Regions from separate parts of the Streptomyces sp. NPDC017979 genome, predicted to be linked through region 2. Evidence: riboswitches for the same ligand, from Rfam matches in the RefSeq annotation. Region 2 holds a riboswitch; each other region holds the start of a gene.
What was found. Region 2 has a riboswitch for cyclic di-AMP ahead of ACH4E8_RS18620 (M23 family metallopeptidase). Riboswitches for the same ligand answer to the same signal wherever they lie in the genome.
Positions count from the first base shown of each region.

Region 1: another riboswitch for cyclic di-AMP. It lies ahead of ACH4E8_RS21805 (peptidoglycan DD-metalloendopeptidase family protein); the one in region 2 lies ahead of ACH4E8_RS18620 (M23 family metallopeptidase).
Region 3: another riboswitch for cyclic di-AMP. It lies ahead of ACH4E8_RS14420 (C40 family peptidase); the one in region 2 lies ahead of ACH4E8_RS18620 (M23 family metallopeptidase).

Region 1 covers NZ_JBIRGU010000008.1:204,218-207,482, reverse strand. Annotated here, with positions in the region: gene ACH4E8_RS21810 (SGNH/GDSL hydrolase family protein) at 1-572, opposite strand, end outside; gene ACH4E8_RS21805 (peptidoglycan DD-metalloendopeptidase family protein) at 756-1,730, opposite strand; cyclic di-AMP (ydaO/yuaA leader) riboswitch at 1,736-1,889, opposite strand; gene ACH4E8_RS21800 (tyrosine-protein phosphatase) at 2,457-3,265, shown strand, end outside.
Region 2 covers NZ_JBIRGU010000006.1:141,780-145,044, reverse strand. Annotated here, with positions in the region: gene ACH4E8_RS18625 (HPr family phosphocarrier protein) at 53-334, shown strand; gene ACH4E8_RS18620 (M23 family metallopeptidase) at 509-1,288, opposite strand; cyclic di-AMP (ydaO/yuaA leader) riboswitch at 1,302-1,462, opposite strand; gene ACH4E8_RS18615 (M16 family metallopeptidase) at 1,770-3,167, opposite strand; gene ACH4E8_RS18610 (M16 family metallopeptidase) at 3,164-3,265, opposite strand, start outside.
Region 3 covers NZ_JBIRGU010000004.1:331,336-334,600, forward strand. Annotated here, with positions in the region: gene ACH4E8_RS14405 (PASTA domain-containing protein) at 1-179, opposite strand, end outside; gene ACH4E8_RS14410 (ATP-dependent Clp protease proteolytic subunit) at 452-1,081, shown strand; gene ACH4E8_RS14415 (hypothetical protein) at 1,095-1,412, shown strand; cyclic di-AMP (ydaO/yuaA leader) riboswitch at 1,719-1,915, shown strand; gene ACH4E8_RS14420 (C40 family peptidase) at 1,919-2,395, shown strand; gene ACH4E8_RS14425 (ATP-binding protein) at 2,443-2,874, opposite strand; gene ACH4E8_RS14430 (8-amino-7-oxononanoate synthase) at 3,039-3,265, opposite strand, start outside.

The DNA of each region.
Region 1 (3,265 bases), on a different contig from region 2:
GTGTGTCCCTCGGGCGACAGGTGCAGCCGGTCGGGGTCCCAGGCCCGGCGGTCCTGGACCGACTTGAGCGACCACAGGTCCAGCACCGGGCAGCCGTAGCGGTCGGCGATGGCCCGCACGTGCGCCGTGTAGGTGGCGACCTTGCCGCGCAGGTGCCGCAGCACCGGCACGTCCCGGGTGTCGAACCCGGTGGTCACCATGACCGTGCCGACGGCGGCGGTCAGTTCGGCGACGGCACGTTCGAAGCGCTCCGCCACGTCGTCCGGGTCGCTGCCCGGTCGGATGATGTCGTTGCCCCCGGCGCAGAACGACACCAGGTCCGGGGCGAGTTCCTTCGCCCTCGGCACCTGCTCGGCCACGATCTGGTCGAGGAGCCTGCCGCGCACCGCGAGATTGGCGTACCGGAAGCTGTGTTCCGGTTTGCGGTCGGCCAGCAGGACCGCGAACCTGTCCGCCCAGCCGACGTACGCCCCGTCGGGTCCCGGATCCCCCACGCCCTCGGTGAAGCTGTCACCGATGGCTGCGTACGACCCGAATCCACCCTTGTCATCTGTTCTCGAATCGTCTGCCACAAGAACTCATCTTCGCCCTACAGATGTGACCTACGCGACCGTAGGGAGGGGTTGACGCGCAGTGATTTATCACACCGGGGATGGCGAGGTGATGGGGAATACGCCGGATCCCCCACGGAGCGGGGGGCTCCGTGGGGGATCCGGGTGGGCCGGGTCAGCGGCCGGTGGCACGAGGCGTCGGGATCAGAGCGAGACGCCGTGGCTGCGCAGGTGGGCGACCGGGTCGATGTCCGAGCCGTACGACGGGCCGGTGCGGACCTCCAGGTGCAGGTGCGGCCCGCTGGAGTTGCCGGTGGAGCCGACCTGGCCGATGGACTGCCCGCCGGTCACGCTCTGCCCGGCGGAGACGGCGAGCGAGGAGAGGTGGGCGTACTGGGAGTAGGTGCCGTCGGTGTGCTTGATGACGACCTCGTTGCCGTACGCACCGTTGTAGCCGGCGGAGACGACGGTGCCGGGGCCGATGGAGCGGACGCCGGTGCCGGTGGGCGCGGCGAAGTCGACGCCGGTGTGGTACCCGCTGGACCACGCCGCGCCGGAGGCGCGGTACGAGGTGGAGACCTGGGCGTTGGCGAGCGGGGCGGCCCAGCCGCTGCTGGTGCCGGCGGACGAGTCGGAGGACGCGGCGGGCGCGTCGTTGCCGCCGGTCGCCTTCTTGGCGGCCGGGGCGGCGGGCGCGGCCTTCGGCTCGGCCTTCTTCTCGACCTTGTCGCTCTCGACCGGCTTCTCGACCGGCTTCTCCGCCTTCTTCTCGGCGGGCTTCTCGGCCGACTTCTCGGCGGGCTTCTCCGCCTTCGCGCCGATGGTGAGCTTGAGGCCGGGGTGGATCAGCGAGGGGTTCTCGCCGACGGCCTGACGGTTGTCCTGGTAGAGCTGCTGCCAGCCGCCGTCGAGCCGGTGCTCGTCGGCGATCTTGGACAGGTGGTCACCGATGACCACGACGTACGTGGTCGACGCGGCGGCGGCCTTGTCGGCGGCCGGGGCGGCGGCGGCCGAGACCGGGGCGACGACGGGGGCCGCGGGAGCGGCCTGCTCGGCGGCGTGGGCGCCGGTGGCGCCCATCAGCGGAAGGGCGATGGCGGCGCCACCGGTGCCGGCGGCGACGAATCCACGGGTGAAGGCCGTCGACTTGGGACGGCGGTGCTTGCCCGGTGCGGACATGGTGCTGTTCCTCTCCGACGCCTGCGAGGTGAGCTGTCGGGTTCGAGCTGGAGATGCCCGGCCGCGCGCTGGGCGCGACTTCACCCCGAGCCGTCCGGAGTCCGGACCGGCGTACTACCTGGGTCCCCCGCTCCTGCCACAGGTGGGTGGGTGATGATCCGGGCGGCGGCAGGATGAGGCGGTCCGTCCGGAGTGCCGTGACCGTAAACCGGCCACATCGCCAGGAACAAGCCATGACCGCGCACGCCCGGACCGCGTGGATCATCGCGCCGCCGACGGGCGGTCACCCTCCGTGGACGCCGCCCCGCCAACTCCCGCCCGGTCGCCGCATCCCCCGCCCGCGCGCCCGCCACACAACGTCACCATTGTGATCCTGCTCATGAGCGACACCCATCTCCCCCTTAGCCAGGGCACGTTATACCGAAGAGCTCATTACCCCACCAATACGGACAGAAGCTACTTTTTCTTGCTGCTCGGCAACGTTGGAGCTGGATGGCCGTCGCATCCAGGTCTCCGGTCCGGCCCGTGGCCGGCCCGTGGCCGCTCGACACGGCACCCCGCCGGCGGCGACGTCCGCGCAGCGGGCAACCGTCCGTCGCACGGACGAGGGGAAGCGGACGGTCGGGCCGCTGACGATGATTGCCCCAGGTACCGATGTCGTATCGTCGGGAACACGCCACAGTCGGCGACGAGCGCCGGCGGCAGCGACTTCCTCCAGGAGCCTTCGTGACGCAGCAGGTGCCGCAGGTCCCGTCGACCGAACCCCAACTGGCCGGGGTCCGCAACTTCCGCGACGTCGGCGGGCTCCCGACCGCGGACGGGCGGAGCGTGGCGCCCGGTCGGCTCTTCCGCAGCGGGCACCTGGCCCACGCGACGGACGAGGACGCGTCGTTCCTGGCCTCGCTCGGCCTGCACACGATCTTCGACTTCCGCAACGCGGCGGACATCCGCCTCGAAGGGCCGGACGTCTCGCTGCCGGGCGTGCGGAACGTGAACCTGCCGCTGAGCGACCCCGCCGACGGGGCCGAGTTCTGGCAGATGGTCCGCGCCGGCGACCTCGCCCAGCTCCGCGCCCTGCTGGGCGACGGCCAGGCGGCGAACCGGATGATCGCCTCGTACCGCGTGATCATCACCGAGCGCACGGCCGAGCACAGCAAGGTGCTGCACGCCCTCGCCGAGGACAGCGTGCCGGCGCTGATGCACTGTGCGGCGGGCAAGGACCGCGCGGGTCTGTCGATCGCGGTGGCGCTGCTGGCGGTCGGTGTGGAGCGGGACGCCGTCGAGGCCGACTACCTCAAGTCCAACGACCCGCACCGCCGCTATCTGGTACGCCGCGCCGAGGGCGCGCCCGCGGGGATGTCCGCGGAGGTCATGGAGCTGCTGAACCCGCTCTTCGACGCCCGGGCGGAGTACCTGCACACCGCGTTCGACGCCATCGAGCAGACCTGGGGCGGGATCGAGCGCTACCTCGCCGACGGCCTCGGCCTCACCCCCGAGACGCGCGAGCGGCTGCGGGCGCGTCTCGTGGAGGGGGA
Region 2 (3,265 bases):
GAGAGACTGACCGGGACTGGTCTAGACAACAGCTGATTCGAAGGGCAACACCATGGCTGAGCGCCGTGTCACCGTCGGTTGGGCCGAGGGCCTGCACGCCCGACCCGCCTCCATCTTCGTCCGCGCCGCCACGGCCTCCGGCGTCCCCATGACGATCGCCAAGGCCGACGGCAACCCGGTCAACGCCGCCTCCATGCTCGCGGTGCTGGGCCTGGGCGCGCAGGGCGGCGAGGAGATCGTCCTCGCTTCCGAAGCCGACGGCGCGGACGCCGCCCTGGACCGGCTGGCCAAGCTGGTCGCCGAAGGGCTGGAGGAACTGCCGGAGACGGTCTGAGCCACTTCTCGCTCGACCTTCGTGGGCACGCGGCTCGTGCCGCACCAGAGGCGCTGATCCTTTCGGGTCAGCGCCTCTGTCGTTCCCTACGACCAGCAGGGAGCCGGCCGACGGAGAGCCGAAGTGCCCCGGCGCGGTGCGCACCGGGGCACTTCGAAAGGCGAATCCGCCGGGTCAGACGTTCACGCCCCGGGCGCGCAGATACGCGACCGGGTTGACGTCCGAGCCGTAGTCGGCGCCGGAGCGGGCCTCGAAGTGGAGGTGCGCCCCGGTGGAGTTGCCGGTGGAGCCCGCGCGACCGATCTGCTGACCGGGCATCACGGCCTGCCCCTCGCCGACGGTGACCGCCGAGAGGTGGGCGTACTGGGTGTACGAGCCGTCCCGCATCTTGATGACGACGTTGTAGCCGTACGCGCCGCCCCAGCCGGCTTCGACGACGGTGCCCGCGCCGACCGAGACGACCTCGGTGCCGGAGGAGGCGTGGAAGTCGATGCCGCTGTGGCTGCCGGAGGACCACAGGGAGCTGTTGGCCTGGTACGAGGTGGTGACGTGCGAGCCGGCGACGGGCAGCTGGTAGGAGTTCAGCAGCCGCTGGCGCTCGGCCTCGCGGGCGGCCCGCTCGGCGGCCTTGCGCTCCGCCTCGGCCTTGCGCTTCGCCTCCGCCGCGGCCTCGGCGCGGGCGACGGCCTCGCGCTTCTGGTCCACGGCCTGGTCGGTGACCTGCTCGGCGAGGGTGTCGGTGGCGGCCAGCATCTGGAGCGTGCCGGTGTCCTCGGCGCTCAGCGATCCGGTGTCGGCGTCGCTCCTCGGCTCGTTCTCCGTCGCGAACGCGGGGGACGCGAGGGTGCCGATCACCCCGGAGGTGGCGAGGGTCGCGGCGCCGGCGATGCTCGCGCTCCTGCGCGTCACGCGGCTGGGGGCACGGTGCTTCCCGGTGGGGCGGGCGAACGCCATGGCGGGTCCGGTCCTTTCCTTCCTTCTCGCCTACCGGGTTAGCTGACGGGTTCGGAGAGAGGAAGGTCTCCTACGGCTCCTCCGCAGGCCGCGGAGGGGCCGATTCACCCCGGGGGATCTGGGTCCCCGGCTCCCCTGGGCTCACGCCCGGCGGGGACTCGGCGATGACTGTCCGTGCCGCGGGTGCGGCGGGCTCCTGGCGAACAGCCGGATCGACGCTAGGCGGGCCCGCTCGCGTTCGCCAAACAAACGACGATCTTTGTTGGCTATGCCACAGCACGTGTCGCCCGAGTTCCCATCAAAAAGGACATTCGGCGGCGAGATGCAACGCTCGGACGGCGAACGTGCAACGGACGCACGGCCGTCGGGTGACGGTTCGATGGCGCCGGTGTGCCCGACGTGTGACGACTGGTGCCGGCACGGTCCCATGGCGGAGCCCCGGCGTCCGCGGACGCCGGGGCTCTGTCGTCAGAGGGCTCGGTCAGCCCTTGACCACCGTCACCTCGCCGATGCCCAACGCCCGCACCGGCTCCGCGATCTGCGCCGCGTCGCCGACGAGCACCGTGACCAGCCGGTCGACGGGGAAGGCGCTCACGACCGCCGCGGTCGCCTCCACGGTGCCCGTCTGGGCCAGCCGCGCGTACAACTGCGCCTGGAAGTCGTCCGGAAGCTGCTGCTCGACCTGGTCGGCGAAGGTGCCGGCGACCGACGCCGCCGTCTCGTACCGCAGCGGGGCGACCCCGACCAGGTTCTGCACGGCGACGTCGCGCTCCGCGTCCGTCAGCCCCTCCGCGGCCAGCGTGCGCAGCACCTGCCACAGGTCCGCCAGCGCGGGGCCGGTGTTGGGCGTGTCGACGGAGCCGCTGATGCCGAGCAGCGCGGCCCCCGACCCGTCCGGCGCCGAGGACAGCACCTGCGCGAAGGCCCGTACGCCGTAGGTGTAGCCCTTCTCCTCGCGCAGCACGCGGTCCAGGCGGGACGTCAGGGTGCCGCCCAGGCAGTACGTGCCGAGGACCTGGGCGGGCCAGACGCGGTCGTGCCGGTCCGCGCCGATCCGGCCGATCAGCAGTTGCGTCTGCACCGCGCCGGGGCGGTCCACGACGATCACGCGCCCGGTGTCGTCGGCGGTGATCTCGGCCCGGGAGTGCGCCGGGGCGGTGTCGCCCGTCCACGCGCCGAGCGTCTGCGCGAGCAGCGCGTCCAGGTCGACGCCGGTCAGGTCGCCGACGACGACCACGGTGCTGGTGGCCGGTCGCACGTGGGCGTCGAAGAACGCCCGTACGGCCGTCGAGTCGATCCGGGTGACCGTCTCCTCGGTGCCCTGGCGGGGCCGGGACATCCGCAGCGAGGCGGGGAACAGCCGCCGGTACAGCTCCTTGGCGGCGCGCCGGCCCGGGTTGGCCGTCTCGTGCGGGATCTCGTCCAGGCGGTTGCGGACCAGCCGCTTGACCTCGCCGTCGTCGAACGCGGGCTCGCGCAGCGCCTCGGCGAGCAGCCCGAGCGCCTTGGGCAGCCGGGAGACCGGGACCTCCAGGGAGACCCGGACGGCGGGGTGGTCGGCGTGCGCGTCCAGCGTGGCGCCGCAGCGCTCCAACTCGGCCGCGAACTCCTCGGCCGACCGGGTCTTGGTGCCCTCCGACAGGGCGCGGGCCATGATCGTGGCCACCCCGTCGAAGCCCTCGGGCTCGGCGCCCAGCGGGGCGTCGAGGATGACCTCCACCGCCACCACCTGCTGGCCGGGGCGGTGACAGTGCAGCACGGTCAGGCCGTTGTCGAGCTGTCCGCGCCCGGGCGCGGGGAACGCCCAGGGGGTGGGCTCCCCGGACGCGGGCTTGGGGTGGAAGTCCATCGTCGTCAGCGGCTCGGCGGCGTCGGTCACTGGTCCGCCCCCTCTCCTGCGTCGTTCTGGGCGTCGTCGGCGTCGTCGCCGGCTTCGGCGGCGGGCAGCGGCTCGTACACCAGCACCGCCCGGTTGTC
Region 3 (3,265 bases), on a different contig from region 2:
GCGGCCCGGCCGTCCTGCCCCGCGTCGTCGCCCCCGCCCGACGCACCGATGCCGACGCCCATGAAGAAGAGGACGGCAGCTCCGGGAATGACGAAGCGCTTGCGCGCCCAGCCGGGTCCCTGCGGCTTCGGAGCCTGCCCGCCCCACGGCGCCTGCTGCGGCTGCCCGCCCCACGTCATGCGATCCCCCCACGGAAGTTCTTTCGAGGGCCCGAACCTAACCGCGCCGGATCGGTGCAGACAGGCCGACCGACAGAAGGTGATGGATTCGTGATCATCATGTGGAGTTTCCGTGCCGCTCTTCACCTCTGGCGCGTGCACGCACCGCGAGAAATGCCCCCTGACCAGCAAACCAGCCGCCGCCTTCAGAGGCAGCCCTCTTTTTGCGCTTCTGTACGTCCTGTACATTTCTCACAGATAGCGCGCCGCCGAGAACCACCGAGAGGTACGCCGTGATGCAGCCCGCCGCCCGATACGTCCTGCCGCAGTTCACCGAGCGCACCGCGCACGGGAACCGCACTCTCGACCCCTACGCCAAGCTGCTCGAAGAGCGGATCGTCTTCCTCGGCACGCCCGTGGACGACACCGCGGCGAACGACGTGATCGCCCAACTGCTGTACCTGGAGTACGCGGCGCCGGAGCGGCAGATCTCGCTCTACATCAACTCCCCGGGCGGCTCGCTCAGCGCCATGTCCGCGATCTACGACACGATGCAGGTGATCACCTGCGACATCGAGACGACCTGCATCGGGCAGGCCGTCTCGACCGCGGCGCTGCTGCTGGCCGCGGGCGCCCCCGGCAAGCGCCTGGCCCTGCCGGGCGCGCGGATCGTGCTCCAGCAGCCCGGGCTCGACGAACCGACCCGGGGCATGCCGTCGGACCTGGAGATCGAGGCGCGGGAGATCCTGCGGCTGCGCGCCCTGATGGTGGAGTTGTTCGCCCGGCACACCGACCGGTCCGCCGAGCAGGTCGCGGCCGACCTGGAGCGCGACACCTTCCTGGACGCGGCGACGGCCAAGGAGTACGGGCTGGTGGACCACGTGATCGGCAGCCGCAAGTCCTCGTTGGCCGGCCGCGGCTGACGGGAGGCGCGCCGTGCCCCGTCCCGAACCGCCGCCACTGCCGCCGCTGCCGGCGCTGACCCGCGCCGAGGCCGACCTGATCGACGGCTATCTGCGCGTCGTGGACCTGGTGGGACGCATCAACCCCAGCCGCGGCGACCTCACTTACTCCTCGCTGCGCGCCGCCCAGGCGCTGGTGGCGCAGGCGATCGCGGTCAAAGACGCCCTGGCGCTGATGCACGAACGCGGGGAGGACGCCCTGCACGCCGCCACCCTCGCCCGGGCGCTGCGGGTGCTCGACGGCGAGCGGCGGGCCCTGCGGGTCACCATCCCTGACGAGTCACCCCCGTGACGGCTCGTCATCCGACACGTCAACCGCCATCCGGGTTCCCACCGGGATACCTCGTTTGATGTAGTCGCGACATCTCCGGTCGATACGCTCAAGTTGCGCGGGACGACGATCCCTCTAGCGGAATGTCCTATTCCAGTGCTGGTACGAGCCTCCCCCGGTGTCCACAACCGACGGGAAAATGCGGCGCGTCCACCTGAATGGCGCATTCGTGTTGAAACTCACATACCGCCGTTTTGACTCGGAAATCCGGCATTGCGTGGGACAAGATCCCTGGGACGACAAGCCCCCGTCACCTCGGCGGGGCGGTCCGAACGGACGCCGAGTCCTGCCGCCGTTCCGGATGACTGGTCGACAGGAGTGCTTCGGCAGGAGTGGAGGACCCGAGCAGTACGGGACGGCCGGTGCGCCGGACGTTCCTCGGGGTGAAGCCGCGACAGCGGCCGGGCACCTTCGTCCGCCCGAACCCGACAGGTCACCCTTCACAGGCGGCTGACGAAGGGTTGCGCATGACTGCGCAGATGAACGTCCCGTTCCTGATCGGCCGGGCGGGCGCGGTTTCCGCGCTGACCCTCGCCGCACTCGGTGGCTCGATGCTCGTACCGGGCGGCACGTCCGAGGCCCAGGCAGCAACTGCACACGCGGGCAAGGCGCTCAAGGTCGCCGCGGGCAAGAAGGGTGCGCCCTACCGGTGGGGCGCGGCGGGCCCGCGCCGCTTCGACTGCTCCGGCTTGACGCTCTATTCGTACAAGAAGGCCGGCAAGAAGCTGCCCCGGACCGCCCAACAGCAGTACAACTCCACGCGTCGGGTCTCGACCGCCAACAAGAAGGTGGGGGACCTCGTGTTCTTCCACTCCGGGCGGAGCGTCTACCACGTCGGGATCTACGCCGGGAAGGGGAAGATCTGGCACTCGCCCAAGCGGGGCTCCTGGGTGAAGCTGGACAAGATCTGGAGCAGGAGCGTGTCGTACGGCCGGGTCCGCTGACGGCGGTCCGCTGACGCTTCGAGCGCGCCGGGCCGTCGGCCTGTCGGTCAGTCGGTTCGACGGGCCGGCCAGGGCAGGGTGACCCAGACCGTCTTGCCGCCGTCCGCGGTCGGCTCGACGGTCAGTCGTCCACGGCTGTGCGCCGTGAGGCTGCGGATGATGACCAGGCCGCGGCCGTTGTCCTGGCGCACGGCCGCGGGCAGCCGCTGGGGCCACCTCGGGTGGCTGTCCGTCACCCCGAGGCGCAGTTCATCGTCCCGCTCCAGCAGCACGTCCACCCGGAAGGTGGGCGACTGGCCGAAGGTGTGCTGCACGGCGTTGGTGGTGAGTTCGGAGACGATCAGCCGGATCGTGTCGAGGGCGTCCGACCCCGCGGGAAGCCCCCACCCCGTCACGGCGCCGGTGACGAACCTGCGGGCCACGGAGACCGAGGCGGGCTCGGTCGGCAGGGTGATGGCGGCTTCCTGGAGGTCTGCCATGGCGACGTCGTCCCTTTCCACCGGGGCCGTGCTCCGACTTCGTAGCCGATGGATGCGCGGACGGCCGCGGACAGTGCTTCGCGCGCCACACTGCCACTCATCGCGGTACCGGGTGAGGCGATCCGCCAAGATGCGTAGGGATTCATCGCCCGAAGCGGTGAACTCTACGACGCAAGGCCGTTTTTGGACACTCCCCGCGCGCCCGGGGGCGCCGTGCGCACGACGGTCTCCACCGCAGCGGCGATCTGTTCCCCCGTCAGATCGGCGCGGGCGGTGAGCCGGAGCCGGGAGATCCCGTCGGGCACCGACGGCGGGCGGAAGCAGCCCACCCGCAGCCCGGCGGCACGGCAGTCGGCGGCCCAGCGCAGCGCCGCTTCCGGCGCTGGTGCCC